4 regions of the Nocardiopsis sp. NPDC006832 genome follow, and region 2 is predicted to be linked to each of the others. Evidence: riboswitches for the same ligand, from Rfam matches in the RefSeq annotation. Region 2 holds a riboswitch; each other region holds the start of a gene.
The links. Region 2 has a riboswitch for thiamine pyrophosphate ahead of thiO (glycine oxidase ThiO). Riboswitches for the same ligand answer to the same signal wherever they lie in the genome.
Positions count from the first base shown of each region.

Region 1: another riboswitch for thiamine pyrophosphate. It lies ahead of ABZ717_RS24365 (ECF transporter S component); the one in region 2 lies ahead of thiO (glycine oxidase ThiO).
Region 3: another riboswitch for thiamine pyrophosphate. It lies ahead of ABZ717_RS09990 (3-oxoacyl-ACP reductase); the one in region 2 lies ahead of thiO (glycine oxidase ThiO).
Region 4: another riboswitch for thiamine pyrophosphate. It lies ahead of thiC (phosphomethylpyrimidine synthase ThiC); the one in region 2 lies ahead of thiO (glycine oxidase ThiO).

Region 1 is NZ_JBEYLC010000069.1:4,221-11,346, reverse strand. Features, by position in the region: gene ABZ717_RS24375 (alpha-1,4-glucan--maltose-1-phosphate maltosyltransferase) at 1-1,349, opposite strand, end outside; gene ABZ717_RS24370 (transglycosylase domain-containing protein) at 2,092-4,257, shown strand; TPP riboswitch at 4,333-4,440, shown strand; gene ABZ717_RS24365 (ECF transporter S component) at 4,515-5,156, shown strand; gene ABZ717_RS24360 (ABC transporter ATP-binding protein) at 5,159-6,700, shown strand; gene ABZ717_RS24355 (energy-coupling factor transporter transmembrane component T) at 6,697-7,126, shown strand, end outside.
Region 2 is NZ_JBEYLC010000017.1:80,160-87,285, reverse strand. Features, by position in the region: gene ABZ717_RS11035 (6-phosphofructokinase) at 1-272, opposite strand, end outside; gene ABZ717_RS11030 (response regulator transcription factor) at 459-1,124, opposite strand; gene pknB (Stk1 family PASTA domain-containing Ser/Thr kinase) at 1,250-3,205, opposite strand; gene ABZ717_RS11020 (thiazole synthase) at 3,570-4,367, opposite strand; gene thiS (sulfur carrier protein ThiS) at 4,371-4,583, opposite strand; gene thiO (glycine oxidase ThiO) at 4,610-5,812, opposite strand; TPP riboswitch at 5,810-5,921, opposite strand; gene ABZ717_RS11005 (Rv2175c family DNA-binding protein) at 6,009-6,368, shown strand; gene thiE (thiamine phosphate synthase) at 6,449-7,111, shown strand.
Region 3 is NZ_JBEYLC010000015.1:21,461-28,586, reverse strand. Features, by position in the region: gene ABZ717_RS10005 (DNA methyltransferase) at 1-1,412, shown strand, start outside; gene ABZ717_RS10000 (hypothetical protein) at 1,409-2,869, shown strand; gene ABZ717_RS09995 (hypothetical protein) at 2,866-3,234, shown strand; TPP riboswitch at 3,431-3,533, shown strand; gene ABZ717_RS09990 (3-oxoacyl-ACP reductase) at 3,584-4,366, shown strand; gene ABZ717_RS09985 (LLM class flavin-dependent oxidoreductase) at 4,366-5,700, shown strand; gene ABZ717_RS09980 (carboxymuconolactone decarboxylase family protein) at 5,959-6,441, opposite strand; gene ABZ717_RS09975 (GNAT family N-acetyltransferase) at 6,438-6,830, opposite strand; gene ABZ717_RS09970 (pirin family protein) at 6,922-7,126, opposite strand, start outside.
Region 4 is NZ_JBEYLC010000001.1:77,031-84,156, forward strand. Features, by position in the region: gene ABZ717_RS00340 (HD-GYP domain-containing protein) at 1-982, opposite strand, end outside; gene rsrA (mycothiol system anti-sigma-R factor) at 1,774-2,082, opposite strand; gene ABZ717_RS00350 (sigma-70 family RNA polymerase sigma factor) at 2,079-2,750, opposite strand; gene ABZ717_RS00355 (methyltransferase domain-containing protein) at 3,105-3,929, shown strand; gene ABZ717_RS00360 (hypothetical protein) at 3,941-4,474, opposite strand; gene thiC (phosphomethylpyrimidine synthase ThiC) at 4,569-6,236, opposite strand; TPP riboswitch at 6,226-6,341, opposite strand; gene ABZ717_RS00370 (SOS response-associated peptidase) at 6,473-7,126, opposite strand, start outside.

The DNA.
Region 1 (7,126 bases), on a different contig from region 2:
TCCCGGCTGAGCTCGGTGAGGTAGTCGGTGAGCTCGTCCTTGCCGTTGCGCCAGGTGAAGTAGGTGTAGGACTGGTGGAAGCCGACCCTGGCCAGGGTGCGCATCATGGCGGGGCGCGTGAAGGCCTCGGCCAGGAAGAGCACGTCGGGGTCGGTGCGCGCGACGTCGGCGAGCAGACGCTCCCAGAACGCGACGGGCTTGGTGTGCGGGTTGTCCACCCGGAAGATCCGCACCCCGTGGTCCATCCAGTGCCGGACCACCCGAAGGACCTCGGTGTACAGGCCCTCGAAGTCGTTGTCGAAGCAGAGCGGGTAGATGTCCTGGTACTTCTTCGGCGGGTTCTCCGCGTAGGCGATGGAACCGTCGACCCGGGTGGTGAACCACTCGGGGTGCTCGGTGACCCAGGGGTGGTCGGGGGAGCACTGCAGGGCCAGGTCCAGGGCGATCTCCAGGCCGTGCTCGGCGGCCTCGGCCACGAACGCGTCGAAGTCGGCGATGGTGCCCAGGTCCGGGTGGACCGCGTCGTGGCCTCCGTCGGCCGAACCGATGGCCCACACGGACCCGGGGTCGCCGGCGCGCGCGTGCAGGGTGTTGTTCCGACCCTTGCGGTGGGCGGCGCCGACCGGGTGGATCGGTGGCAGGTACACCACGTCGAAGCCCATGTCGGCGATGGCCGGCAGCCGTTTGGCGGCGGTGGCGAAGGTGCCGGAGAGCTCCTGGCCGGGCGCGGTGTCGACCTGGGCGCCCTCCGAGCGGGGGAAGAACTCGTACCAGGAACCGAACAGGGCGCGTTCGCGGTGTACGACGACCTTGGTCCGCTTGGACCTGGTGACGAGCTCACGGACGGGGTCGTGCTCCATTGCGGAGACGACGTCGTCGGTGACGGCGGCCTCGAAGGCTTCCATGGGGGTCAGGGAGGTGTCACGCAGAACCTTGGCGGCCCTGGCCAGGTCGCGGTTGCGGGGGACGCGGCGGCCGGCCTTGGCCAGTAGGCGGGCGCCCTCCTCCAGGACGAGGTCCGTGTCGGTGTCGAGGGGGAGTTTCACGCGGGCGACGTGCAGCCAGGTGGTGAAGGGGTCGCTCCACGACTCGATGGAGAAGGACCACTGTCCCTCGGCGGGCAGGCTGATCTCGGCTTCGTAGCGGTCGGTTCCGGGGGATTTCTCCCGCATCGGGACAAGGGGCCGTCGGCGCCCTTCGGGTGAGTGGACGACGACGCCCGCGGCGAGGGAATCGTGCCCTTCGCGGATCACCGTCGCGCCGACGGTGAAACGTTCTTCGGGCACCGCCTTCACCGGGCCGAGAACGTTCTCTGGAGAGATATCGAGGATGGGCAGTCGTCCGATCACTGGCTACACCGTCATTGTCGTGGTTCGGGCGTTATGGGGCAGCACGCGGCGACTCGCGTGCGGAATTAATCGGAATTTAATCCAACGAAGAACGGGGTCAACGAAGTGCTGGATCGGAAACTGTCCAGATTGCGGCTTCGGTGCCCTCCGCTGTCTATCGTCGGTCCTCTAGTGGGGTTTGGAAGAGTGTCGGGGCCGGATAATTAATGTGATCCTCATCACACTGGCCTCGGTGGGATGGACCTGGTATTTGTCGGGTTTCACCCTGGGAAACCTCGCAAACCGGGCAGTTCGCCACTGTGGATTCTGGGGTTTCTGTAGTCGCTTTCCCGTGCCTCTTCGTGAAAAGTCGGTAAATTCTTCTCCCATGTTGTGCACGAGGTCCATGCGGGTAGGGATGAACGAATGTGCGCCGGGCAGGGCGAGGCGTATTCCGGACATCCCCATGTGTCCGTTGTGACCCACAGGGATCAATTGTCACGTATTCGGGGGAAGCGCTTCTCGCGCCGGCTGATTCGTCGGGACTCTCGTCTTGATGTCGAGATTAATTGCGACTGGTTCCTCGTGAACAGTCCACTGTGGCCGTGCTGTGGCGTTTCTGGGTGCTTTGCCGGGGATTGAGGAAGCTTTTCGGTGACACGCCCGATTTGACGGAGTTCCCTTTGCGGGCCGACTGCGAGTGTGGTCGACGCAGTGCCCGGTGCCACGTGGCACCGGGCCGCACACGGCCGTAGGGGGCGACGTGACGGAGTCCAGCCGTATTGGTCGGTTCGGGGACAGAGCCCGAGCCCTGGTGGAGGGCGGAACCGCGAAGTTGGAAGGGGGCGGCGGCAAGGAACGACGCGAGGCGATCCTGCGTCTGTCCGGACTCGGCCTCATCGCCGGGCTATTGTCGGCGGCCCTGGTCATACCCTTGGTCGGCGGTGCCGGGATCGTGGCCAGGGACGCCGCCGCGGGGTTCATGTCCCTGCCGAACCACCTCGACGTTCCGTACCCGTCGTCGCGCGTCCTGCTCACCGACGACTCGGGGGAGCCCTTCGGCGAGGTCGCCCAACGCGAACGCGATGTCGTCGACCTCGACGAGATGAGCCCCTGGATGGGCACGGCCCTGATGGCGATCGAGGACGACCGTTTCTACGAGCACAACGGCCTCGATCTGCGCGGTGTCCTCCGCGCCGCCATCCGCACCGCCCAGGGGAACACACAGGGTGGTTCGACCATCACCCAGCAGTACGTCAAGAATCTCCTCATCGAGACCGCCGAAACCGAGGAAGAGGTCGACCAGGCCAGCGCCCGGACGATCACCCGCAAACTCACCGAGTTGCGCTACGCGATCGACATCGAGGACCGCTACACCAAGGACGAGATCCTGCAGGGCTACCTCAACCTGGCCTACTTCGGGGCCGGCGCGCACGGAGTCGAGGTCGCCGCCGAACGGTACTTCTCGACCTCCGCCGCCGAACTGGACCCCGGGCAGGCCGCGACACTGGCCGGTCTGGTTCGAGCGCCCTCGTACTACGACCCGATCAACAACCCCGATGAGACCAGGGAACGCCGCGATCTCGTGCTGGACCGGATGGTCGCCACCGGACACCTCGACGCCGAAGAGGCCGCCGCGCACAAGGAGAAGGGCCTGGGAGTGGACGCCACGCCGCGCGGGGGCAGCTGCGCCGAGAGCGAGTACCCGTTCTTCTGCGACTACACGATGCGCTGGCTCCTCGAATCCGACCTGCTGGGCGACACCAAGGCCGAGCGCGAACAGCGCATCTCCCGGGGCGGCTTCACCGTCCAGACCAGTCTGCTTCGAGCGGCGCAGGACTCCGCCCAAGAGGCCATCGACCGCCGGGTCCCGCACGAGGACTCCACCAAGTTCTCCGCCCAGGCCATGGTCGAGCCCGGTTCGGGCCGCGTGCGAGCCCTGGCCCAGAACCTGCGCTACGGGTTCGACGACGAAAAGGTCGGCACCACCTCGATCAACCTGGCCGTGGACCAGGCCGACGGCGGTTCCAGCGGATTCCAGGCCGGGTCGACTTTCAAGGCCTTCACCCTGGCCGCGGCCCTGGAGAAGGGCCTGGGGTACGGCACCAGCTTCAACTCGCCCAAGAGCATGTCGGTCGGCGGCATGGTCAACTGCGAGGGCGGCACCATGTCGTCCTGGAACGTCCGCAACGCCGGTGAGAGCGACGAGGGCGGCCACAACATGCTCAGCGGGACCAAGGGGTCGGTGAACACCTACTTCGCCCAGCTGCAGCGTCGGGTCGGCCTGTGCGAGACCTCCGAGACCGCCGAGGCGGTCGGGATACACCGCGCCGACGGTGGCGACCTCGGGGTGTGGAGCTCCTTCACCCTGGGCGACCAGGAGGTGTCCCCGCTGAACGTGGCCAACGCCTACGCGACCTTCGCCGCTCGTGGCACCCGCTGCGAGCCGCGCCCGGTCCGGGCGATCCGGGACGACGGCACCGGTGAACGGGTCACCGCCGACTCCCACTGCGAACGAGCGGTGAAGAAGCAGACCGCGGACGGGGTCAACCACCTGCTACAGCAGCCCTTCAAGGGCGGCACCGCCAATGGTCTGGACCTCGGGCGACCGGTCGCGGGCAAGACCGGCACCACCGACGGCGCGGCCTACGCCTGGTTCGCCGGGTACACCCCGAACCTCTCCTCGGCCGTGGTCGTCGGCGACGTGCGCGGCGGCGAGGCGAACCCGCTGCAGGGCGTGACCATCGGTGGCCGCTACTACGGCATCGTCTACGGGGGCAGCCTGCCCGGCCCGATCTGGCAGGAGAGCATGCGGGGCGGTACCGCCGAACTGGAGGCCGAGGACTTCGCGGGCTCGCCCGGGGCCTTCGGCAACCCGGACGCCGAGCCACCGAAGTCCAAGGACGACGAATCCGACACCGAGGCCTGACCTGCGATGGAGTCGGAAGAATCGGGCCGTGGGATGGAAACATCCCACGGCCCTCCTTGTTGACGCATAATGGAGGAGAACCGACAGGGGAGCGCGTGAGCGCTGAGAGTGCGGCATCGGACCGCAGACCCTTACACACCTGATCCGGGTCATGCCGGCGAAGGAAGTCGTGGAATCCGTCATCTCCGTGCCGCCGGCGCGGGAGACGCTCTCGGCCGCATTCCCCTCGTCGACCTCGACGAAGGGACCTCATTTCGATGGGTATCGACACCGGAGCCGGGCACGCCGGTACGAGTCGTGGACTTCTCGGCCGGATCAAGGACTGGATCCGCGCCGAGTTCGGGGCCTGGCGCACCGTGGACATCGTGGTGGCCGCCGTACTCGGCGCCGCGGTGGGGGTGGTGTTCTGGCTGTGGGGCGTGGTCTGGACGATCACCGGACCGCTGTTCGTGCTCTTCCCCCCGGCACAGGCGATCCTCTACGGGGTCTGGCTGCTTCCGGGAGTCCTCGGCGGGCTGATCATCCGACGGTCCGGCGCGGCCGTGCTCACCTCCATCACCGCGGCCTCGGTCTCCGCGCTGCTGGGCTCCCAATGGGGCGTCACGGTGGTCCTGGAGGGCGCCATGCAGGGGCTGCTGCCCGAGCTGGTCTTCCTGCTCTTCCTCTACCGCCGTTGGGGCATGGGCGTGGCCGCGCTGGCCGGTGCCCTCGCCGGGATCTCCCCGGCCATCCGTGACGCCGTCGTCTACTACGCCACCTGGCCGCTGTCGCACCAGCTCGTCTACGGCGGCCTGGTCCTGGTGAGCGGCGCGTTGATCGCGGGGGTCGGCGGACGCCTGCTCACCACCGCCCTGGCCCGGTCCGGGGCCTTGGCACCCTTCCCCTCGGCCAAGGGCTGACCATGGCCGGCACGAACGCGCGCGGCGCGCGTGTGGAACTCTCCGGCTGGGGATGGAAGCACGCGGGCCGCGCCGCCCACGCCCTGCGCGGCGTCGACCTGCTCATCGAACCCGGGGAGCGGGTCCTGTTGCTGGGCGCCTCCGGCGCGGGCAAGTCCACCCTGTTGCACGCCCTGGCCGGTCTCACCGGGCCCGACAGCGCCATCGGTGGCGACCAGGAGGGCCTGCTCCGGGTGGACGGCGAGCCCGCCTCCCGGGGGCGCGGCGGTGTGGGTCTGGTCGCGCAGGATCCCGAGGCCCAGCTGGTGATGGCGCGCGCCGGCGACGACGTGGCGTTCGGCCCGGAGAACCTGGGGGTGGCACCGGACGAGATCTGGTCGCGGGTCGAACGTGCCCTGGTCGAGGTCGGGTTCCCCTATGGGATCGGCCACTCCACCGGTGCCCTGTCCGGTGGGGAGAAGCAGCGCCTGGTCATCGCCGGGGCACTGGCCATGCGACCGCGTCTGCTGCTGTTGGACGAGCCCACCGCCAACCTCGATCCGGTCGGGGGCGCGCTGGTCCGGGACCTGTTGGCCCGCCTGCTCACCGAGAGCGAGGCGACCCTCGTTCTGGTCGAACACCGCGTCGCCGAGGTCATGGACCTGGTGGACCGTGTGGTGGTGGTCGAACCCGGCGGTGGCGTGATCGCCGACGGGGCGCCGGCGAAGGTCTTCGCCGAGCACGGGAGGTCCCTGGCCGAACAGGGGGTGTGGGTACCCGGAGAGGAACCCTCACCGGACCTACCCTCGGCCCCCGGGGGAGCGCCCATGTTGGCGGCGCGGGGTGTGACGGCGCGGACCCCCTTCCAACTGGGCGTGCGGGCGGCCGCCCCGCGCACCGTCCTCGAAGACGTGGACCTGACCGTGCCCGCGGGGGCCGTCACCGCGCTGACCGGGCCCAACGGAGCGGGCAAGTCCACCCTCCTGACCCTGCTGGCGGGCCTGACCAAACCGCACCGTGGTCGGGTGGTGCCGCGCGGGACCCTGGCGGAGATCGACCGGCGTCCACTGGTCCGCTGGCCGGCCCGACGGCTGGCCCGCCACGTGGGCACCGTCTTCCAGCACGCCGAGGACCAGTTCGTGACCACCGAGGTCCGCGACGAACTCCGGTTCGCCCCGCTGCGGGCCGGTCTGAGCGATACGGAGACCGAGGGCCGGGTCGGTGAACTCATGGAACGGCTGCGGCTGACCCATCTGGCGAACGTGCACCCGTACACGCTTTCGGGCGGGGAGAAACGCCGTCTGTCGGTGGCCACCGCGCTCAGTTCCGGCCCCCTGCACGCCCCCGACGTCCTGGCCCTGGACGAGCCCACCTTCGGCCAGGACACCCGCACCTGGACCGAGCTCGTGGAGCTCCTCGCGGATCTGCGAGCCGAGGGCCGGGCCATCACCGTGGCCACCCACGACGGGCTGCTCCTGCGTCATCTGACGGACGTGCGGGTGCGTGTGGCGGACGTGCGGGTGCGTGTGGCGGACGGGCGCGCCGTGGCCGAGGAGGCCGAGTGAGCGAGGTCCCCCGGCTCACCGGACTCAATCCCGCAGCCAAACTGATCGCCGCCCTCGGCATCGGCATCGGACTCGTCCCCGCCGTGGACGTGGTCACCGGCGGCATCGTGCTGGCCGCCGTCCTGCTGTGCGTGCCCTTCAGCGGGGTGGACCGCCGCACCCTGCTGATCCTGGCCGGCCCCTTCGTGCTCATGGGTCTGAGCAGCGCCGCGGTCAACTACCTGTACGGCGAACAGGGCCTCGAAGGAGCCATCGGGGTGGCGGTGCGTCTGTTGGCCATCGCCCTGCCCGGACTCCTCGCCGCCATCACCAGCGACCCCACCGACATGGCCGACGGGCTCGTGCAAAGACTCAAGGTGCCCGAGCGCCCCGCCATGGGCGTGCTCGCGGCGCTGCGCCTCATCCCGCTGTTGGCCGACCAGTGGC
Region 2 (7,126 bases):
CCCGCCATGTTGTCCTTGACGCGCTCGACGCCGCCCTCGATCTTCATCAGGTTGGTGCGCGAGGAGCCCAGGATGGTCCCGCCGCGGGGCAGGATGCCGCGCACGGCGCTGACGTCCAGCGGCATGGTGTCGCCCTCCAGGGGCCCACGCCAGCCGTCCCGGAAGCCGATGAACTCGTAGCCGTAGTCCTTGATGCCCTTACGGACCACGGCGCGGATGACAGCGTTCAGACCAGGGCAGTCTCCGCCACCGGTCAGGACCCCGACTCGCATTCGACTTCTCCTCGACGTTGGATGTGTTCTGGTGCTCGGCACCATATGGTCTAGACCATAGTGGGAGCGGGGAGTCCGGGCCAACCCCGAAGGGCGGTGGCCTTTCCGAAATCCACACCCCATCAGGGGCCGATGATGTCCGAAAGAGCCGGACGTCCCGGCCGGTGGGAACCGACCGGGACGCGCTCAGTCGTCCAGCCCCTGGTCAATGGCGTAACGCACCAGCTCCACGCGGTTGTGGAGCTGCAGTTTGGTCAGGGTGTTCTGCACGTGGTTCTGCACCGTGCGGTGGGAGATGGTCAGCCGCCGCGCGATCTGCTTGTAGGCCAACCCCTTGGCGACCAGACGCAGCACCTCGGTCTCGCGGGGGGTGAGCCGCGGCGTGCCGTCGTCCCCCTCCCGCGAACGATCGTGTTCGCTCGACAGTCTGCGGTACTCGCCGAGGACCAGACCGGCCAACCCGGGGGTGTAGACCGCGTCCCCGGCGTCGACACGGCGCACCGCGTCCAGGAGTTCCTCGCGCCCGGCCGACTTCACGAGATAGCCCGTGGCGCCGGCCTTGACCGCGGCCAGGACGTCCTCGCTCTCCCCGCTCGCGGACAGCACCAGCACCCTGGGGGGTTCGGGCAGGGCGACCAGGGCGGCGGTGAGTTCCACCCCGGTGGTGTCGGGCAGGTGCAGGTCCACCACCGCCAAGGTGGGGCGGGCCGCGGGCGCGATGCGCATCGCCTTGGCGCCGTCGCCGGCGGTGCCCACGACCGTCATCCCCGCCTCACCGAGGTCTCGGGCGACCGCGTCGAGCCACATGGGGTGGTCGTCGACCACCAGTACCCGGATGTTCTCGCCGTCCATGCCGCCGAGCGTAGCGGGAGTGGGCCCGGGAACACAGCGGGCCGGCCGCTTCGGTCCGAACGCGGGGAGGGGCGGGGAGCACACGCTCCCCGCCCCTCCCCGCGATGGTGGACCCACCTCGGTGGTCAGTCGTCGTCTTCGTCGTCCCCGTCGATGACCACACCGCGGGGCGTCGCCGTGATCGTGATCTCGGTGCCCTCCGGGGCCTCCCCGGAGTGCGACTGATGACCGATGATCCGGCCGCCCAGGATGCGCTCCACCTCGACCTTGAAGCCGGCGTCCTCCAGGGCCTCGCGGGCGTCCTTGATCTTCTCGCCGACCACGTCGGGGATCTCCACGTCCGGCGGGCCGGTGGACACGGTCAGGGTGACGGTGGACCCGGGACCCACGTTGGTGCCGGTGTCGGGTGTCTGGTCGATGACCTGACCCTCATCGACGTTCTCGCTGTCCTCCTCGACGATCTCGACCGTCAGGCCCAGCTCCTCCAGGGTGGACTCGGCGTCCGCGCGTTCCTCACCGGCCAGGCTCGGCACGGGGATGCCCTTACTGACGGTGAGCGTCACCGTCTCCTCACGGTCGGCGGTCGCTCCCGCCTCGGGCTCGCTGGAGATGACCTGACCCGGATCGACGTCGGGCGACTCGACCTCCTCCTGCTCGATCCGGTCGGCGACGAAGCCCAGGTCCTCCAGGTCCTTGAGGACGTCGGCGATGTTCTGCCCGGCGATGTCGGGCATCTCCACCTCCTGCGGCCCCTTGGAGACGTACACGGTCACCGGGTCGCCGGGGGAGAGCCGCTCGCCCACCTCGGGGTCGGTGGAGCCCACCTCGCCCACGGCGACGTCGCTGTAGACCTGATCGTCGGACAGGTCGTAGATCAATCCGGCCGACCGGATCTCGTCCCGGGCGACCTCGGGCGTGGCGCCGACGACGTCGGGGACGGGTTCGTAGCGGCCCAGCAGGAACCACCAGCCGACCACGCCCACGAGCAGCGCCATGGCGGCCGCGCCCACCACCAACAGGCGGTTGCGCGAGAACCAGGAGCCGCCCTCGTCGTCCGGGCCGTAGTCGTCGTCGTAGTCGGCGGCGGCGTTCATGTCGACGACCATCGTGGCGTTCTCGGTACCCGGTCCCGCGCCACCCGCGATCAGCTGGGGCGCGGTCATGGTGACGCCCGCCGCGCCGGTGGGCGCGACCGGGGTCATGCGCTCCTGGGCGCCCGAGGGCGACTCGGGCAGAGTGCTCAGGACCTCCAGCACCTTGGACAGGTACTGACCGGCGTTACCGGGCCGGTACCTGGGGTCGCGCTCGGTGGCCTTGGTGACCAGGGCGTCCACATCGGGGGAGAGCCCCGGCAGGAAGTGCGAGGGTCTCGGCACGTCCTCGTTCACGTGCTGGTAGGCGATGGCGATGGGGGTCTCACCGGTGTGCGGCTGGCCACCGGTGAGCAATTCGTAGAACATGATGCCCGCGGCGTAGACGTCGCTGCGGGCGTCGGCCACGCCCTTCTCGATCTGTTCGGGCGCCAGGTAGGCGGCGGTGCCCATCAGGGTGCCGGTGCGGGTCAGCCCCTGGTTGGACTGCTCGACCGCGCGCGCCAGACCGAAGTCGGCGACCTTGACCCGACCGTCCTCGGTGATGAGGACGTTCTCGGGTTTGACGTCACGGTGCACCATGCCGGCCTGGTGCGCGGCGCCCAGGGCGGCCAGCACCGGGGCCATGAAGTTCAGCGCCTGACGGGCGGTCAGCCGGCCGCGCTCCTTGAGCAGGTCGCGCAGCGTGCGCCCCGGTACGTATTCCATGGCCAGGAACACGTGTCCCTGGTCCTCGCCCTGGTCGAAGACCTGGACCACGTTGGGGTGCGAGAGCTTGGCGACGGAGTGCGCCTCGTTGATGAATCGCTGGACGAAGGAGGGGTCCTGAGCCAGGGACGGGTGCATGACCTTCAGAGCGAGTCTGCGGTCCAGCCTGAGGTCGTGGGCGACGTAGACCGTCGCCATACCACCACCGGCGATCCTGGACTCGACGAAGTAGCGACGGTCCAGCGTCGCGCCTACAAGCGGGTCGGAAGTCGTCATGTCCACGGCGGAGTTGTGTCCTTGCTGCGGGGAGCGCGGGAGATCGCGGCCGATGGCGCGTACCCGACACCAGATGTCGAACCGACACGATAGCGGAATCCGGAGTCGGTTCTGCCCCGCGGTTCATGGTCGCGGCGGCCCCGCACTGTGCGACACACGGGCCGTCCGTGTGCGCTCGGGGGGTGCGCGCGCCTGGGCTGTCTCGGTGGGTGCGGTGCCCTCTCACGGCACACACATTCCATCCAAGGTAGGGGACGACACCAAACCTTCGCTTGGCGCCGCACCGGCCGGCTCTTGACCGAGGGCCGCGGCGACCGCTCCGACCTGCCCGGACACGGACCTCGGACGGGCAGGTCGAGTGGTACTTCGCTCAGACCACGTCGGGACTGGAGGCAAGGGCGTGCCGCCGGATCGGGATGCGCCCGGCACGGCGGGCGTCCCTACCGGCCCGGACCGCGTCGCGCATGGCCCGCGCCATCAGGGCCGGGTCTTGGGCACGGGTCACGGCAGTGGCCAACAACACCGCGTCGCACCCCAGTTCCATGGCCAGGGCCGCGTCGCTGGCGGTACCGATGCCGGCGTCGACGATGACCGGCACGCCGGCCTGTTCGACGATCAGCTCCAGATTGTGCGGGTTGCGAATGCCCAGACCGGAGCCGATCGGAGCGGCCAGCGGCATGACGGCGGCGCAGCCGAGCTGCTCCAGACGCCGGGCCAGCACCGGGTCGTCGTTGGTGTAGGGCAACACCGTGAAACCGTCGTCCACGAGTGTCTCCGCGGCCTCCAACAGCTCCACCGGGTCGGGAAGCAGCGTGTGCTCGTCGGCGACGACCTCCAGCTTCACCCAGTCGGTCTCCAAGGCCTCGCGCCCCAGCCTGGCGGTGCGCACGGCCTCCACGGCGGTGAAGCAGCCCGCGGTGTTGGGCAGTGGACGGATGCCGTTGCGGGACAGGACGTCCCACACCGATCCCTGCGTGCCCGGGGCGACCCGGCGCATGGCCACGGTGGTCAGCTCCGTCCCCGAGGCCAGCAGGGCCTCCTCCAGCACCTCCAGGGAGGGCGCGCCGCCGGTTCCGGTGATGAGGCGGGAGCCGAAGGGGACGCCGGCGATGATCACGGGGTCTTCGACGGTGTCGACATCGGGGCGGGTGTCGAGGATGTCGGTCATGGTTCAGCCTCCCTGTACGGCGGTCAGGACGTCCACGCGGTCGCCCGGCGTCAGGTCCGTGCCGGCCCACGCGGTGCGCCGCACCACCTCGTCGTTGATCGCCACCGCGATCCCGCCGGGGATCGCCCCGTCGCCGGCCGAGGTGAGGTCGCGTACGACCGCCTCGACCGTGGTGGCCGTGCTCTGGCGACTCTCGCCGTTGATGATCAGTTCCACAGTCACTCCCACGTCGTCGGTTCGTCTCACGCGCCGCCATCGGACAGCGGCCGGTCGGCGGCGAATCCATGCGCGTATTCGGGCAGGGCCCCGGTCGTGAGCGCCCGCACCATGACCTCTCCGGTCACGGGGGCCAACAGCACCCCGTGCCGGAAGTGGCCCACGGCCAGGTGCAGTCCCGGCACCCGGGTGGGGCCCAGCAGGGGTCGGTTGTCGGGGGACCCGGGGCGCAGGCCCACGCAGGTCTCGGTGACCTCCAGCTCGGTGACCCCGGGAACGAGTTCGCGCGCGTCCCGCAGCACCTGCCAGAGCCCGCCCGCGGTCAGGGCGGTGTCGTACCCCAGCTCCTCCTGGGTCGCGCCCACGATGACCTCGCCGTCGGCGCGGGGCACCAGGTAGACCGGGAAGCCGCGGACCAGGCCGCGCACCGTCCGCTCCACGAGCGGGGGCTCCCCCTCACGGACCCGGGCGCGCAACAACTGTCCCTTGACCGGCCGGATCGGAGGCAGCACCGGCGCGGGCAGGGTGATCCGGTCGCTCAGGCAACCCGCGGCGAGGACGACCTGGTGGGTCGGCAGAACGGTGCCGTCGGCCAGGTGCACTCCCAACCGGGCCCCGTCGGGACCGGGGGAGGAGACCTCGGTCACGGCCCCGGCCACCTCGCGCGCGCCCGCGCGTTCGGCGGCCCGGGCCAGGGCCGGAAGTAGACGGCGGGGGTCGACGGAGTGATCCTCTGGGGCCAGGACCCCGCCCCGCACCGAAGGGGCCAGGTGGGGTTCCAACCGGCGGCACTCTCGACTGTTCAACCGCTCGGTGGCGATGCCCAGACGTCGTTGCAGGTCGTGGAGTTCATCGAGGACGGCCAGGTCGTCCCGGTCGAAGGCGACCAGGAGCGTTCCGGTGCGGTGGTGGCCCACCGACATGGCGGAGTCCGCCTCCACCTCGGCGACGAAGGAGTCGTACATCCGCGCGGAGCGGACGCCGAGTCCCATGAGTTCCTCCTCACCGAAGATCGCCTCGGTGGCGGGCGTGAGCATGCCCGCCGCGACGGCGGAGGAGGAACGCGCGTCGGCGGGTTCGGTGACGGGATCGGGCTCGACCAGGGTGACGTCCAGACCGTGTCGGGCCGCCCGCCAGGCGACCACCCTCCCGATGACGCCGCCACCGACGACGACCACACCATCGGTGTCGGAACCGGTCCTGTAGCGGGAATCCTCGAAGTCGCGCATGGTGCGCGCTCCCCTCCCTTCGCCGGCATGATCCGGATCAGGTTCGTGCGGTCGGAGACTGCTCGGTCTCCCTCTCAGCCGGGTCCACCCGGCTCCCGCGGGACATGTCTGTTCGCTCCCCGCCATCCTAGGCCAGGTGACCCCGCACGGGTTCGGGCGGTCCTCGGTGGCCGGTGGGGTGTGGCAGATTGGGAGGGTGACACACAAAGACCTCGACATCGACGAACTGGTCGGCGACTGGCTGACCCTGCGCGAGGCGGCCGAGCCGCTGGGCGTCAGCCCGAACCGGATCAAGACGTTCATCCGCGAGAACCGCCTCATGGGCGTGGTTCGCAAGGGAGAACTCTCCATCCCCGCCGCCTTCCTGGACGGTGACGACCTCGTCAAGGGGCTGCCCGGCACCATCGTGCTGCTCTCCGACGCGGGTTTCTCCACCGAGGAGGCTCTGCGCTGGCTCTTCACACCGGACGACACCCTTCCGGGGACCCCGATCCAGGCCATGCGCGAGAACCGGGGCACCGAGGTGCGTCGCCGCGCCCAGGCCATGGCCTTCTGAGTGATCGCCGTTCGCTCCATGGGGCGCACCGGGGGGTGCGCCCTTGGGTCTCTCGACGACCAGGGCCTAATGTGTCGGGTGTGAGGACCAACCACGGAACCAGCCTGCGCGAGCGCCTGGACGCATCCCTTCTGTACCTGTGCACCGACGCCCGTACCGAGCGCGGTGACCTCGCCGAGTTCACGGACGCGGCCCTGGCCGGAGGGGTGGACATCGTCCAGCTCCGGGACAAGGGGCTGGAGGCCCGCGAGGAACTCGCCGCGCTGGAGGTCATGCGCGAGGCGTGCGAACGCCACGGCGCGCTGCTCGCCGTCAACGACCGCGCCGACATCGCCCGCGCGGTGCGCGCCGACGTTCTGCATCTGGGACAGCGCGATCTGCCCGTGTCCATGGCCAGGGACATCATCGGCGCGGACCCCGTCATCGGGCGATCCAACAACGACGTCGAGGCCGCCATGGCCTCCGCCGAGGAAGCCGGCAGCGACTACTTCTGCGTCGGACCGACCTGGGCCACCCCCACCAAGCCGGGACGCCCTGCCGCCGGCCCGGCCCTGGTGGAGAAGGCCGCCGCACTGGGGACCGAACGACCCTGGTTCGCCATCGGCGGCATCGACCTGACCACCATCGACGAGGTGCTCGACGCCGGCGCCTCGCGTGTCGTCGTGGTGCGCGCCATCACCGAGGCGGAGGACCCCCGTGCCGCGGCGGTCGCCCTCAAGGAACGGCTCACCGCGCGGGCCTGAACCGAGGCGACGCCT
Region 3 (7,126 bases), on a different contig from region 2:
GACAGAACGTCGAGGAAGCCCTGGTCATCCTCGGGACCGGGTTCCTGCGACACCCGGACAACCACCACCTGCGACACCCCGTCCGTGTCGATGAACTCCACACCGCCCTTCTACGCATGGTGTTCCGGGTACTCTTCCTTGTCGTCGTGGAGGAACGCGACCTCCTCCACCCCACGAACACCGATCGGCTCACCCGTGGGCGCTACGCCGACTACTTCTCCTTCGCCCGACTACGACGGGTGGCCGACAGGGGCGGAGGTGGAGGCCCCCACCGGGACCTGCATACGAGTCTGCGCATCGTCTTGGACTCCCTCGGGCTGGAGACCGGTCGTCCCGAACTCGGTCTGGTGGGCCTGGGTGGACTCTTCACCCGCACCGAAGAGGATGGTTGCCTTGATGACGCGTCCTTGAGCAACCAGGTCCTGTCGCGCGCGATTCGCCGACTGTCGCGGGTACGGGACTTCGGAACCCGACGTTGGCGACCGGTCTCCTTCCGTACCCTTTCCTCCCGGGAGTTGGGCGCGGTCTATGAGTCCCTGCTGGAATGCCTGCCTCAATATCGGCCCGGCGATCACTCCTTCCACCTGGTCCACCGGGCGGGGAACACGCGCAAAATGACGGGTTCGTACTACACCCCGTCCTCCCTCATTTCCCGCCTACTGGACTCCTCTCTCGAACCGGTGCTCGACGAGGCCGTCAAACGAGGGGAGGACAAGGCCGCCGAGTTCGACGAACTCGACCCCGCGGACACCATCGCGGAGATGCTCCTGTCCGTCACGGTGTGCGACCCCGCGTGCGGATCCGGTCACTTTCTGGTGGCCGCCGGCCAACGCATCGCCAAACGGGTCGCGGCCGTCCGAGAGGGCACGCCCGAACCGGGGGAGGAGGCCTACCGCCAGGCGTTGCACACGGTGGTCGCACGTTGTCTGTACGGAGTCGACCTCAATCCCATGGCCCTGGACGTGGCCAAGATGGCGCTGTGGCTGGAGGGCATGGCGCCGGGCAGACCACTCGACCTGCTCGACCCCCACCTCAAATGTGGAAACGCCCTCATGGAGCGACTCCCGCGCAGATACGGGCCGGTATCCCCGACGCGGCCTTCGCCCCGGTGGAAGGTGACGACCGCAAAGTCGTGGAGTCACTGGGAAGGACCAACACACTCGAACGTGTCGGTCAGGGTGCGCTGTTCGACACCGAGTCCAACGCGGTCAAGGTCGGCAACACCACCTACGCGGAGGGGCTCAACGGGCTCTACACGATCCAGGTGGGAAGCCTGCGGGACGTCCGAGAGCAGGAACAGGTCTACCGGGCCTGGCGTACGTCTGCCGACTACCGCAGGGACGTGCACATCGCCGACGCCTGGTGCGCCACCTTCCTCTGGGAGAAGAGGGCGGGCACACCCCGGCCGGTGACCGACGAGACCTTCCGCCGGCTCTTCGACCCCGAGGACGCCGCTGCGACCGAGGCCACCCACGCCGAGATCAGGCGACTTCGAGAGCGGTATCGGTTCTTCCACTGGCACCTGGAGTTCCCCGACATCTTTCGGGTCTGTGACGACGAAGGGAGTGGTGGCAATGGCGCTCTGGGCTGGCAGGGCGGGTTCGACTGTGTGCTGTCGAACCCGCCCTGGGACAAGCTCGACTTCGAGGACAAGAAGTACTTCAGCGTGGTCGAACCCTCGCTCGCCCGCATCGCCGGGTTGGCTCGTAGAGAGGCGATCGGACAGTGGCAGCGCGACCACCCCGAAGAAGCGGAGCGATACCGGTCGGCGCGCCGTCAGGTGAAATCCACCCTGCACTTCGCCGGGCGTTCGGAGGGGTTTCCCGCGTGTGCCAAGGGGCTCACGGTCAAAGGGGTGAACACCCTTCAGGTGGATCATCTCTTCGTGGAGCTGTTCACCGCACTCGTCAAGCCCGAGGGCCGGATCGGTGCGATCGTCCCTACGTCCATCGCCACCGGGGCCGGAGCCCAGGAACTCTTCGCGAGCCTGACCCGTGACCGGTCGATCGCTTCCCTGTACGACTTCGAGAATCTGAAGCAGCTGTTCCCCGGGGTCGACGCACGGCAGAGATTCAGTTTGCTGTCGTTGCACGGGGACAAAGCCCCCGTTCCTGTGGCCGACTACGCCTTCTTCCTACATGAGCCGGCCCATCTCGACGACGGAAGTAGGAGCTTCGAACTCACCGCTGACGAGATCGCCCTGCTCAGCCCCAACACGGGTTCGATCCCCCTATTTCAGTCCAGGCGTGACGCCGATCTCACCCTCTCTATCTACCGTCGAATCCCGGTGCTCTGGAAAGAGGGACAACGGGACGGAAATCCATGGGCGATCAGGTTCAAACGTCTGTTTGACATGACCGATGACTCCGGTCTCTTCCGCGACATGATGGGCCTGGAGAAGGAAGGGTGGGAGCTACGGGGTAACGTCTTCGAGCGCGAAAGCCGTCGAATGATGCCACTCTACGAAGCGAAGATGGCTCACCACTTCGACCATCGGTGGAATGGCTTCACCACGGCCGGAGCTCCGCGACAACCGGCCCAGATCGAGAAGGGGCCCCCGCTTACGCGCCGATGCCGCGCTACTGGGTTCCCGGAGAGGATGGTTCCAGACCGGGTCTGGCCACGCGACTGTCGGAGGTCGGGTGGAACAGAGAATGGCTCTACGGTTGGCGTGACATCTGTCGATCGAATGATGAGCGAACCGGGATTCCCGCCTTCCTGCCACGTGTGGCCGTCGGCCACACCTTCCCGCTCATGTTCGTGCAACGGAGACCGCACCTGGTCGCGGCCTTGTGCGCCGTTCAGAGTTGCCTGGTCTTCGACTTCGTCGGCCGCCAGAAGATCAACGGCGCGCACATGTCCCTCATGACCTGGAAACAGCTTCCCGTGCCCACACCCGAGCAGCTGGAACCCCATCTCGGCTTCCTGGTGCCTCGCGTCCTCGAACTCATCTACACCACCCATGACATGGAACCTCTGGCCAGGGACCTCGGCCACGAAGGCCCACCCTTCCCGTGGGACGAAGAACGCCGTGCGACCATCCGCGCCGAACTGGACGCCTACTGCTTCCGCCTCTACGGGCTCGACCGGCAGGAGGTGGACTATGTCTTGGAGACCTTCCAGACGGCCAAGGGCGGCCTGAAGAACAACGAGATCGCCAGGTTCGGAACCTACCGAACCAAGGAGTTGGTCCTGGACGCCTTCGATGGTCTGACGGACGTGGCGATCCAATAGAAGCCCTGGAGACCGCAGCGGAAGTCTGGGCCCGGACCACCCCACCCGGGCGTCGACGTGTGCTCGGGAGCATTCCCTTGCCCGTCGACGTGGAGGGGCACCAACCGGCCGGCTCCCCGAAGGTGCGATCGCCGAGCGGGAGGCGAGCGCGGCACCGGCCGGTGGCCCGAGAGGGTGCCTATGGGCTACCTTGATCGGCAGTGACACGGGGTGCCCTGAATCCACTGATCAGGGCTGAGATGACACCCGTCGAACCTGATCCGGGTCATACCGGCGAAGGGATGTCCGTACATGGCCGGTGGTATCGGTGGCCGAAGGGACGCCTTCGCCCATGCCAGAAAGGCCACCGATGAGTTCTTCCCGCACCGCACTCCCCATCGACCAACAGACGGTCGTCGTCACCGGCGGGGCCCGAGGGCTCGGGTCCCGGCTGGTCCAGGCCTTCCTGGGGCAAGGCGCCCGAGTGGTGATCAACTACCTCCACAGCGCAGAAGCGGCTCGCGAGCTCGCCGCCACCCACCCCGACCGCGCCCTGGCCGTGCGAGCGGACGTACGCGACCCCGAACAGGTCGCCTCGATGGTCCAGACCGCAGAGGGCCATTTCGGCTCCTCCGTCTCCACCGTCGTCAACAACGCGCTCGCCGACTTCTCCTTCAACGGCGACGCACGACCCCACGCCGACACGCTCACCCCACAACACCTCGACCAGCAGTTCAGCGGTACCGTCCACGGCGCACTGAACACCGTCCAGGCGGCCCTGGCCTCCATGCGCGGCCAAGGGTTCGGCCGGGTCATCAACGTGGGCACCAACCTGTTCCAGCACCCGGTCGTCCCCTACCACGACTACACAGCGGCCAAGGCGGCGCTGCTGTCGCTGACCCGCACGCTCGCCCACGACCTGGGACCCGACGGCATCACCGTCAACATGGTCTCCGGTGGTCTGCTGCGCACCACCGACGCCAGCTCCGCCACCCCCGAGAGCGTCTTCGACATGATCGCCTCCTCCACACCGCTGCGCCGGGTCACCACACCGGCCGAGTTCGCCGACGCGGCCCTGTACTTCGCCTCTCCCTGGGCGCGCGCGGTCACCGGTCAAAACCTCGTCGTCGACGGCGGGCTGGTGATGAACTGATGACCGCCGCTTCCGCGCCTGACCAGGCCCCCGATCGCCGGATGCACCTCAACCTGTTCATCTTCGGCTGTGGCCACCACAAGGCCGCCTGGCGTCACCCCGACTCGCCGGCCGAACGGATCGGTGACATCACCTACTTCGAAGAACTGGCCCGCACCGCCGAACGCGGCCGCTTGGACGCGGTGTTCTTCGCCGACGGCCACGCCACGGGCGACGTCGCCGGTGGCCCGTGGTGGTTCCTCGAACCGTTGACCGCTCTGGCGGCCATGAGCCGGGCCACCCGGCACATCGGTCTGGTCAGCACCGTCTCCAGCACGTTCTACACGCCTTTCCACGCGGCACGCCTGCTGGCCTCCCTGGACCACATCAGCGGAGGCCGAGTGGGCTGGAACGTGGTGACGTCCATGTTCGACACCGAGGCCCGTAACCACGGATACGAGCGGATGCCCGCGCACCAGGAGCGCTACGCGCGAGCCGAGGAGTTCGTGGAGGTGGTGCTGGGGCTGTGGGACTCCTGGAGCGACGAGGCCTTCCACTACGACCGGGAGGGGGTCTTCGCGGACCCGGACCTGGTGCGCCCCATCGGCCACCGGGGAGAGCACTTCCAGGTCGACGGTCCGTTGAACGTGCCGCGCCCGGTACAGGGCAACCCGGTGCTGTTCCAAGCGGGTTCGTCGGAACAGGGACGCACGCTGGCGGCCCGCCGCGCCGAGGCCATCTACTCCGTGGCCTATGACCTGCCCAGCGCCCAGGACTACTACGGCGACGTCAAGGCGCGGATCCGTCGGGCGGGCCGCGACCCCGGGTCCGTCGCCATCATGCCCGGACTGGTCACCTACGTCGGTTCCACCGAACGGGAGGCCCAAGACAAGCAACGTGAACTGGACGAACTGCTGCCGACCGAGGAGTCATTGCAGCAGCTGGGGCTGTTCACCGAACAGGACTGTTCCGATTGGGAGCTGGACGCGCCGGTTCCCGAGCTGCCGCCACTGGAGGAGTTCACCGGTCCCAAGGGACGCTACGAGACCATCTTGCGCATCATCGACTCCGAACGGCCCACGGTGCGGCAACTGCTGGGCCGTCTGGCCGCCGGCGGCGGACACTGCACCATGGTCGGAACGCCCGAGCAGATCGCCGATCGGATGACCCGGTGGTACGAGAACGGTGGCGCGGACGGGTTCAACCTCATGCCGCCGTCGTTGCCGGGCGGGATCGAGGACTTCGTGGACCATGTGGTTCCCGTCCTGCAACAGCGAGGGCTGTTCCGTCGCGAGTACGAGGCGGACACGCTTCGGGGCCATTTGGGTCTGGAACGGCCGCCGTCACCGCACTGAATACGGGAGGGAGGTCAGGGAGGTGGGAGGCCTGAGGAGCCGTCCTCGACCTGTCCGGACCTCCCTGCCATAGGAGAGGCGCGCGGCAGCAATCGTCTCAGGGCTGCTGAGCGCCGGCAGACCCCCGTGTCGGGAGCCTCGTTCGGATGTGACCGCCTTGCTCCGAACCTTGGGTGCCGAGCACGTCACCCTGTTGGAGAAGGTGGGCTTTCCGGAAAAGGGGACCCACCGCTGTAGCGCTTTTTCGGGAGGAGGGCGTTACAGCGGTGGAAATCGCTTTCCCTGTCGTGTGATCACGGGATGACCACTGGCGATCGAGACCCGGTTGAACGCGTTGATGAGCGCGGTCGTCCACTCCACCGCGGAGATCTGTGCGGTGGTCAGGTGGGCGGCCGCACGGGCGTTGATCTCCTGCCGGTCGACGGCGGGGTCGATGACGGTGAGGGACTCCGCCAGGAGCAGCGCGGCCTTTTGCATGTCGGTGAACACGCCGGCTTCACGCCAGGACGGCAGCACGTCCAGGACACTCTGCTTCACCCCGGCCTTGCGGGCCTTGGGAACGTGGATGCTCAGGCAGGTCGGGCACCCGTTGATCTGGGAAACCCGGACGTTGATCAGCTCGATGGTGTCATCGCCCAGACCCGCCTCGTGCGAAGCGGCCCGGGAGGCCACAGCCGCCTTGCCGAGCGCCTTGTACACAGTGGGGTGTTCCTTGTCGATGTAGGGACGCTCCGCGCTCATGCCTGCTCCTCGGTCGTCTTCTGGACCAGGGCCAGGTCCGCGGGCCTGGGCTTGCGGAACCTGCCGCCCTGGGCCGTGTACTCCTCGCCGTGTTCCTTCAGGTGCTTGGCGAACAGTGGGCACACGGGGACGACGGTGATGTTCCTGCGGACGCTGTCGGCCAGCGCCTCGCGCAGCAGGAGTCCGGCCAGACCCCGTCCACCGAACTCCGGTGAGACCTCGGTGTGGAAGAAGACGCGCTCACCGTCGCCCTCCGGTGGGTCGACGAAGTCGGCGCGGCCGGCGAGGGTGCCGTCTTCCAAGGTCACGGTGTAGGCGCTGATGGCGCGCGTTTCGTCAAGGGCGATATGCACGACGGCGCCGGTCTTGTCGGTCTGTGGTTCGGTCAAGGTGAAGACCTCTCTGGGGATGCTGCCGGGCCGGTCGGTGGCGCACACGACGGCGCCCCGGCCCGGTGGGATCGGTGTTCGGCGGTGTGGATCAGTCCTGGGACCGCGCGTGGGGCGGCGGGTTCTTCCTCGGCCGCATCCGAACCTGGGGCAGGTCGGGGGCCGGGAGCCATCCCATGCCATCGCGGTTCTTTCCCGGGCCGCCGTGCCCCACGTAGCCTTCGACGCGCCCGAACCGCTCGCCGCGCTCCTGCCATTCCTCCCGGTACCGCCGGATCTCCTCGGTGGTGCGGCCC
Region 4 (7,126 bases), on a different contig from region 2:
CCATCGGGTACCCGCGCCCGTCCAACCGTTCGTGGTGGTGGCGGATACCGGCGAGGGCCTCGTCGAGGAAGCTGATCTCCCGGACGATCTCGTAGCCGCGGGTCGGGTGCAGCTTGATCGCGGCGTACTCGTCGTCGGTGAGCTTGCCGGTCTTTTGGATCACCTTGGTCGGGACCCCGAGCTTGCCGATGTCGTGGAGCATCCCGGCGTACCGGATCTTCTGCACCCGCTCGGCGGACATGCCCAGTTCGGCGGCGATCATGGCCGACCCCTCGGCCACACGCATGCAGTGCCCGCGGGTGTAGTAGTCCTTGGTCTCCACCGCCTGGCACAGGGTGGCCAGGGTGGCCTCGTGCGCACGCGCCTCCGCGGTCTGCTGCCCGAAGGTCCATCGCGCGATGAACAGCGGCAACAGGATCAGCAGCGTCGCGACGACACCGACCGCGCCCCAGACCGCGGCGATCGCCAGGCCCAGCATCTGGTAACCGATGGAGGAGAGCTCCAGGGCGACCAGGGGGCGCCAGCGTTGGGGCCGACGACCCGAGACCTGTCGGGTGGCGCCCAGGCACCACATGAGGATGGCGATGAGCGCCGAGTTGAGCACGGTGTAGGTCAGGACCGCCGCGACGTACGGAAGCACGATCCCGGGGAAGTGCGACTGGGTCGGTATCCCGACGATCCCGCCGAGCAGAAGGTAGACGTGTCCGGTCGCGTAGCCCGCGATCGCGTACTGGGCTCCGTTGAAGGCCCGTTTGACCACGGCCTGTCGGCGAAGGGCCAGGGCGCACGAGAACCCGACGACGGCCGCGCCGACCGGACCGACCAGGACGACCGCGGCCAGTGCCACGGCCGAACTGGGCGAGATGCCGGCCTCTTTGACGTCGACGAGGACGTGTGTACTGATCGACTCCGCGACCACGAAGAGAACCACCATGAGCGCCAGAGTCCCCGTGTCGATCCCTTGATAGGGACCGATGAGCACAATGGCCACGGCGCAGACAACGATGATCCCTACGTAGACACGCGCGCCCCCTGGAAGAGCCCGCACCCCCGTTCACCCCCCACCGACGACGACCGGACTGTCATGGTTTCACCGGTTCTGTTCTACCACCAGGTCCATCCGGTAAAAGCGGAAGCCATGAAAATTCCGTACATCGCAGCCACGTACATGCCAGCGAACATCGCTGTCCCCTCTCCCCATGGCGACGCCCCGCTCATCCCCGAGCACGCCGCGCAAATTACCCTATTCGTTGGATAAGGCCTTCAGTTTAACGGGCCCCGAGACCCACATGATTACCCACAGCCCGAACTGGTCAGCCCGAAAGACCCTTTCGGAAGATCGACTTCCGAAGCGTGGAATTACTAATTCAATTAGCAATACAAGAAGACTACCCAGCGTAACCATGTGCTTTTGTCCGGACACGGACGATCCACGTAGGGTTCGACCATCCGTGGACAGCCCACCCCAGACCCCATCAGTAATGACTACTCCCCGTAACCACTCGAAGTGCACTGATTCGGACCTCAGGAAAATCATTCCGACTCGATCACGACCGAAATAACCTCGAACCGATCGGGCGTGTCGACCACGCCTTGGGCCATCCGACAAGGCACCCGGTGACCAAAACCCCCACACCCAGGAGAGACAAGATGACACAACGGCACAAATGTATATGAACAGAACAAAATAGAGCAGAGATCATCGTTCTTCATCCGGGCATAAAAAATGGCGAAGGCTGGAATTCCAGCCTTCGCCGAGTAGCGGACCAGCCCTCAGGCGGGTGGGGTACCCGCGGCCCCCGCCTCCCGGGCCAACTGCTCCTCACGAGCGCGCGCCAACCGACCCAGCACCTTGTCCCTCAGGTCCAGCGGGACCGGATCGCAGCCGCAGTGCTTGGCCACGAGCTTCTTCACGGCATCTTCCAGGCCGTACTCGTCCAGGCACGGGTTGCATCCGCTCAAGTGCTCACGGACCTGTTCGCAGTCACCCTCGCCGAGCTCACCGTCGATGTAGACGTAGATCTGCTCCAGCATCTCACTGCACGGGGTGTCCTTCTCAGGTTTGTCGTGGCCGCCGCTCATCGTCGATCTCCTCGATCCGACCCGCTCTGTGTCCGCCCGCCGGCGGAAGAACCATTGGCGCCCACTCCGGCGGCCTCGGCCGCCCGCGTCGCCGGGAGGAACCCGCGGTCCACCGCGTACTCCTCAAGGTGGCCGCGCAGCTGGCGCCGCCCCCTGTGCAGACGCGACATGACCGTTCCGATGGGGGTCCCCATGATCTCGGCGACCTCCTTGTACGCGAACCCCTCGACGTCGGCGAGGTAGACCGCGATACGGAAGTCCTCCGGAAGGTCCTGCAGCGCGCGCTTGACGTCACTGTCGGGAAGGTGTTCGAGCGCCTCGGCCTCGGCGGACTTCAGCCCCGCGGCGGTGTGGGTCGCGGCCCGCGCGAGCTGCCAGTCCTCGACGTCCTCGGTACCGGCCTGCTTCGGCTCCCGCTGCTTCTTCCGATACGAGTTGATGAAGGTGTTCGTGAGGATGCGGTACAGCCACGCCTTGAGGTTGGTCCCCTCCTTGAACTGGTGGAAGGAACCGAACGCCTTCGCGAAGGTCTCCTGAACCAGATCCTCCGCGTCCGCCGGGTTACGGGTCATGCGCAGTGCCGCCGAGTAGAGCTGGTCGAGGAAGGGGAGCACGTCCCTCTCGAACCGCTCGTCCCGTTCCTCGGCTGTCTCCTGGCTCTGTTCCAAGCCCTTCGGCCTCCTCGCGCTGGTCCCTGGTGGGGTGTCCATATCCAAACGATACGGTCCCACACCCGGGTCCCTCGCATCGACGTGGCCTGACGTCGACACCACTTCCTCGCGCTCCAAGCACGCGCCGGCAGTCGGCATGGTTCTCGTGTTCCTCCCTCGCGAGTGACGAATACGGCGAACACCCCCGGGCACCCGCACTTTCCGGTCAGGTCTCGTTGACAACAACGGGCTCCGTCCACTGATTCCGCCGGGCCGACGACCGACGGCCCTCGAAAGTTCGACGATTGGCCCCGTCGGTAAAGGTGAGGCATGGCAGAGTGCGGGTAGGACACTTGAAGGATTGGGAGAGGAGTGCACGTGCGACCGTCCCCGACTCCGGCCTCCGATCGTCCCCGATCGCCCGCGGCGCAGTTCGCCACCACCGATCGACTGTCGGACTACTGGCGTTTCTACTGGGCCGTCGCCGAGGCGCAGATCAGCCGCTGGTTACCGGCTACGCCCTCCCGCCTGCTCGACCTTTCCGGTCCGGACTTCCAAGGCACCTCACGCGCCGTGGCCGCGGGGCACGACGTGGTCACCCTCCTGCCCTCCGTGGACGCGGCGATACGGTGGCCGCTCACCCTGGTCAACGGCCGGGCCGCGGTGGTGCCTCGGCCGGCCCGCCGGGGTCGGCTGCGCCACGTGGTCGGCGACTCCGCGTTCCTGCGTTCCTTCGCGGAGGGTTCCTTCGACGGGGTGATCGCCGACAACCGGGTCCTCTCCCGGCACCTGGCCACGGAGGGCTCCGTGGCCGAGGTCGCCCGGGTCCTACGACCAGGCGGGCGGGCCCTGCTGTGCGTGGACTCTGTGGTGCTGGGCATGGCCCTGCTGGCCGAACAGGACTACTGGCCCGAGCTCAGTCACGCGCCCAGCGCCGACGTGCTGTTGGTGCCCTGGCCGGACGGTTCCATCACCCGCTGCTTCACCGCCGAGCAGCTCACCGAACTGGTCACCGACTCCGGGATGGAACTGGAGTGGATCCGGCCGCGAACCGTGCTGTCCGCCTCCACCGTGGAGATGATGCTGGCCCGCGACCCCCGGTCCATGGGCCGTCTGGTGGAGATGGAGATGCACGCGGCCGAGTCCGACGACTACGTGGGCGTGCACCTGATCGCGAGTGTCGTCAAGCCTTCCTGAGCACCGGCCGCCTATACGCCGATGAGGGTGAGGGCGAGCACGACGTCGAAGAACAACAGACAGACACCCGCGCCGACGCCGGTGGCGAAGCTGATCGACACGTCATGGCGGCGTGCCCCGCGCACGGCGAGGAACGGCCAGGCGCAGAGCAGTACGCCGACCAGGTGGAGGATGGGCTGGTTCAACAGTGGAGCCAGCGGGAAGAAGTGCGCCCCCACCACCAGGCAGATCCAGGCGGAGGTGTACTCGGAACGGTCGACGAACCGTAGGACGATGGCGCCCACCAACGCGAGGGCGAACTCCAGTCCCACCACGATGAGGTACGTCCTCAGGTTGTCGCCGGCTGCGATGACGCCCTCGCTCCGGGAGTCCAGGACGCGCGTCACGCCGTACACCGTCAGGCCGAGCGCCAGGAGTGAACCCGCGCCCAGCGCCCAACGGACCCGGTCACCGGGCGGCCGTTCCTGCGCCCACCCGAACCACGCGAAGGAGAAGAGCCCGAAGACGGCCGTGGTCACCGCCAGGTCGAAATCGACGATCTCCAAGAGGACCTCCTGTGCAGCGGGGCTCTTGCGATCACCCTGTCACAGGGGCCGGTGGGCCGCCAGAAACGGCGACCCACCGGCGCTTCCGTGTCAGTCAGTCGGCCAGGGGCAGGTAGACGCGGTTACCGCCCTCGGCGAACTCTTCGGACTTGTCGGCCATGCCCTTCTCGATGGCCTCGACGGTGTCCAGCCCGTTCTCCTCGGCGTACCTGCGCACGTCCTGGGAGATCTTCATCGAGCAGAACTTCGGACCGCACATGGAGCAGAAGTGCGCGGTCTTGGCGGGTTCGGCGGGCAGGGTCTGGTCGTGGAAGGACTGGGCGGTCTCGGGGTCCAGGGACAGATTGAACTGGTCCCGCCAACGGAACTCGAAGCGCGCCTTGGACAGTTCGTCGTCCCACTCCTGTGCCCCGGGGTGTCCCTTGGCGACGTCGGCGGCGTGCGCGGCGAGCTTGTAGGTGATGACCCCGGTCTTGACGTCGTCCCGGTCGGGCAACCCCAGGTGTTCCTTGGGGGTGACGTAGCAGAGCATCGCGGTGCCGTGCCATCCGATCTGCGCGGCGCCGATAGCGGAGGTGATGTGGTCGTATCCGGGAGCGACGTCGGTGGCCAGGGGGCCGAGCGTGTAGAACGGCGCCTCGCCGCACAGCTCCTCCTCCAGACGGACGTTCTCCGCGATCTTGTCCATGGGTACGTGCCCGGGTCCCTCGATCATCACCTGCACGTCGTGGGAGCGGGCGATGTGGGTGAGCTCGCCGAGGGTGCGCAGTTCGGCGAACTGGGCCTCGTCGTTGGCGTCGGCGATGGACCCGGGGCGCAGCCCGTCACCGAGGGAGAAGGTGATGTCGTACCGGCGGAAGATCTCACAGAGTTCCTCGTAGTGGGTGTAGAGGAAGCTCTCCTTGTGGTGGGCCAGGCACCAGGCGGCCATGATGGAGCCACCGCGCGAGACGATGCCGGTGACGCGGCGGGCGGCCAGGGGCACGTAGCGGAGCAGGACGCCCGCGTGGACGGTCATGTAGTCCACGCCCTGTTCGGCCTGTTCGATGATGGTGTCCCTGTAGATCTCCCAGCCGAGCCTGGTGGGATCCCCGTCGACCTTCTCCAGCGCCTGGTAGATGGGGACGGTGCCGATGGGCACCGGAGAGTTGCGGATGATGCGTTCGCGGGTCTGGTGGATGCGCTTGCCGGTGGACAGGTCCATCACGGTGTCGGCGCCCCAGCGGGTGGCCCACACCATCTTCTCCACCTCCTCCGGGACGGAGGAGGTGACGGCGGAGTTGCCGATGTTGGCGTTGATCTTGACCAGGAACCTCTTGCCGATGATGGTCGGCTCGGATTCGGGGTGGTTGCGGTTGACCGGGATGACGGCCCGGCCGATGGCGACCTCGTCGCGGACGAACTCGGGGGCGACCCCCTCCCGTGCGGCGACGAAGCGCATCTCGGGGGTGATGGTCCCGGCCTTGGCGTAGGTCATCTGGGTGACCGATCCGTCGATCGGATCCAGGGCCCAGTCGGCACGGGTGCGGGGCAGACCCCGGTGGACGTCGATGTCGGCGGTGTCGTCGGTGTAGGGGCCGGAGGTGTCGTACAGATCGAAGTGGCTGCCGTTGGTGAGTTCCACCCGACGTCGCGGAACGCGGAGCGTGGGACCCTCGGGGGTCTCGGTCTCGCGGTACACCTTGCGAGATCCCATGATGGGACCGGTCGTCACGCGGTGCGCGTCGTCGGTGGAGAGATCACGGCTGTCCATAGCCGTCATGGCAGGCCTCCCTACGTCGGAATTACCCGAACAGGTTCTGCGGTCGGCGACACCGATGAGTCGCCCTCTCAGCCCGCCATGGCGCGAGCTCCCGCGTTGCGTATTCACATGTCGGCACGGCGAACGTGCCCAGGGACGCGTCGATCACGTCGTCCCGGCCGGGGGGGAAGGTACTCCCCCTGTGGCCCCGGACACCATACACAGGGCCGCCCCCGGCCTGTCCACCCTCGCCGAGGTCAGAAGAGTGTGTCCGCCTGTTCTTCGCCATCGTCCGGAAGGGGTTCCAGCAGGTCGGGGCGGTTGTTCTTGATGCTGTTGACGTCGGTGGAGACCTCGTCGACGGAGAACCGGTCCACCGGGGTCGCGTTCAGCAGGTGGGACAGGTCGTCGGGGCCGGAGGTCGGGTCGAGCCAGGTCGTCCAGTCGTCGGCGGGCATGATCACGGGCATGCGTTCGTGGATGTGCGCGAGTTCGGGGGCGGCCTCGGTGGTGATCACCGCGCACGACCACACCCAGGCGGCGGGGTCGTCCTCGGCGACCTCGGGGTCGCGCCAACGCTCGAAGATCCCGGCCATGGCCAGCGGTTCGTCGCCCTGGTAGTGGATGGAGAAGGGCTTCTTGGCCGCCTTGGCCTTGCGCTTGCGGTGCCCGGGGTCCGTGGCCGGCGAGGTACTGGCCTCGGCGGTGCCGTCCTTGTTGAGCAGTTGCCACTCGTAGTAGGCGTCGGCGGGCAACAGGCAGCGACGGTGGCGGAAGGCCGACCGGAACGCGGGTTTGTCGGCGACGGTCTCACCCCGGGCGTTGATCATCCGGTAGCCGATGTTGCGGTCCTTGGCCCAGGAGGGGACCAGGCCCCAGCGCAGGGTGTGCAGCGAACGCGGTCCCGGAGC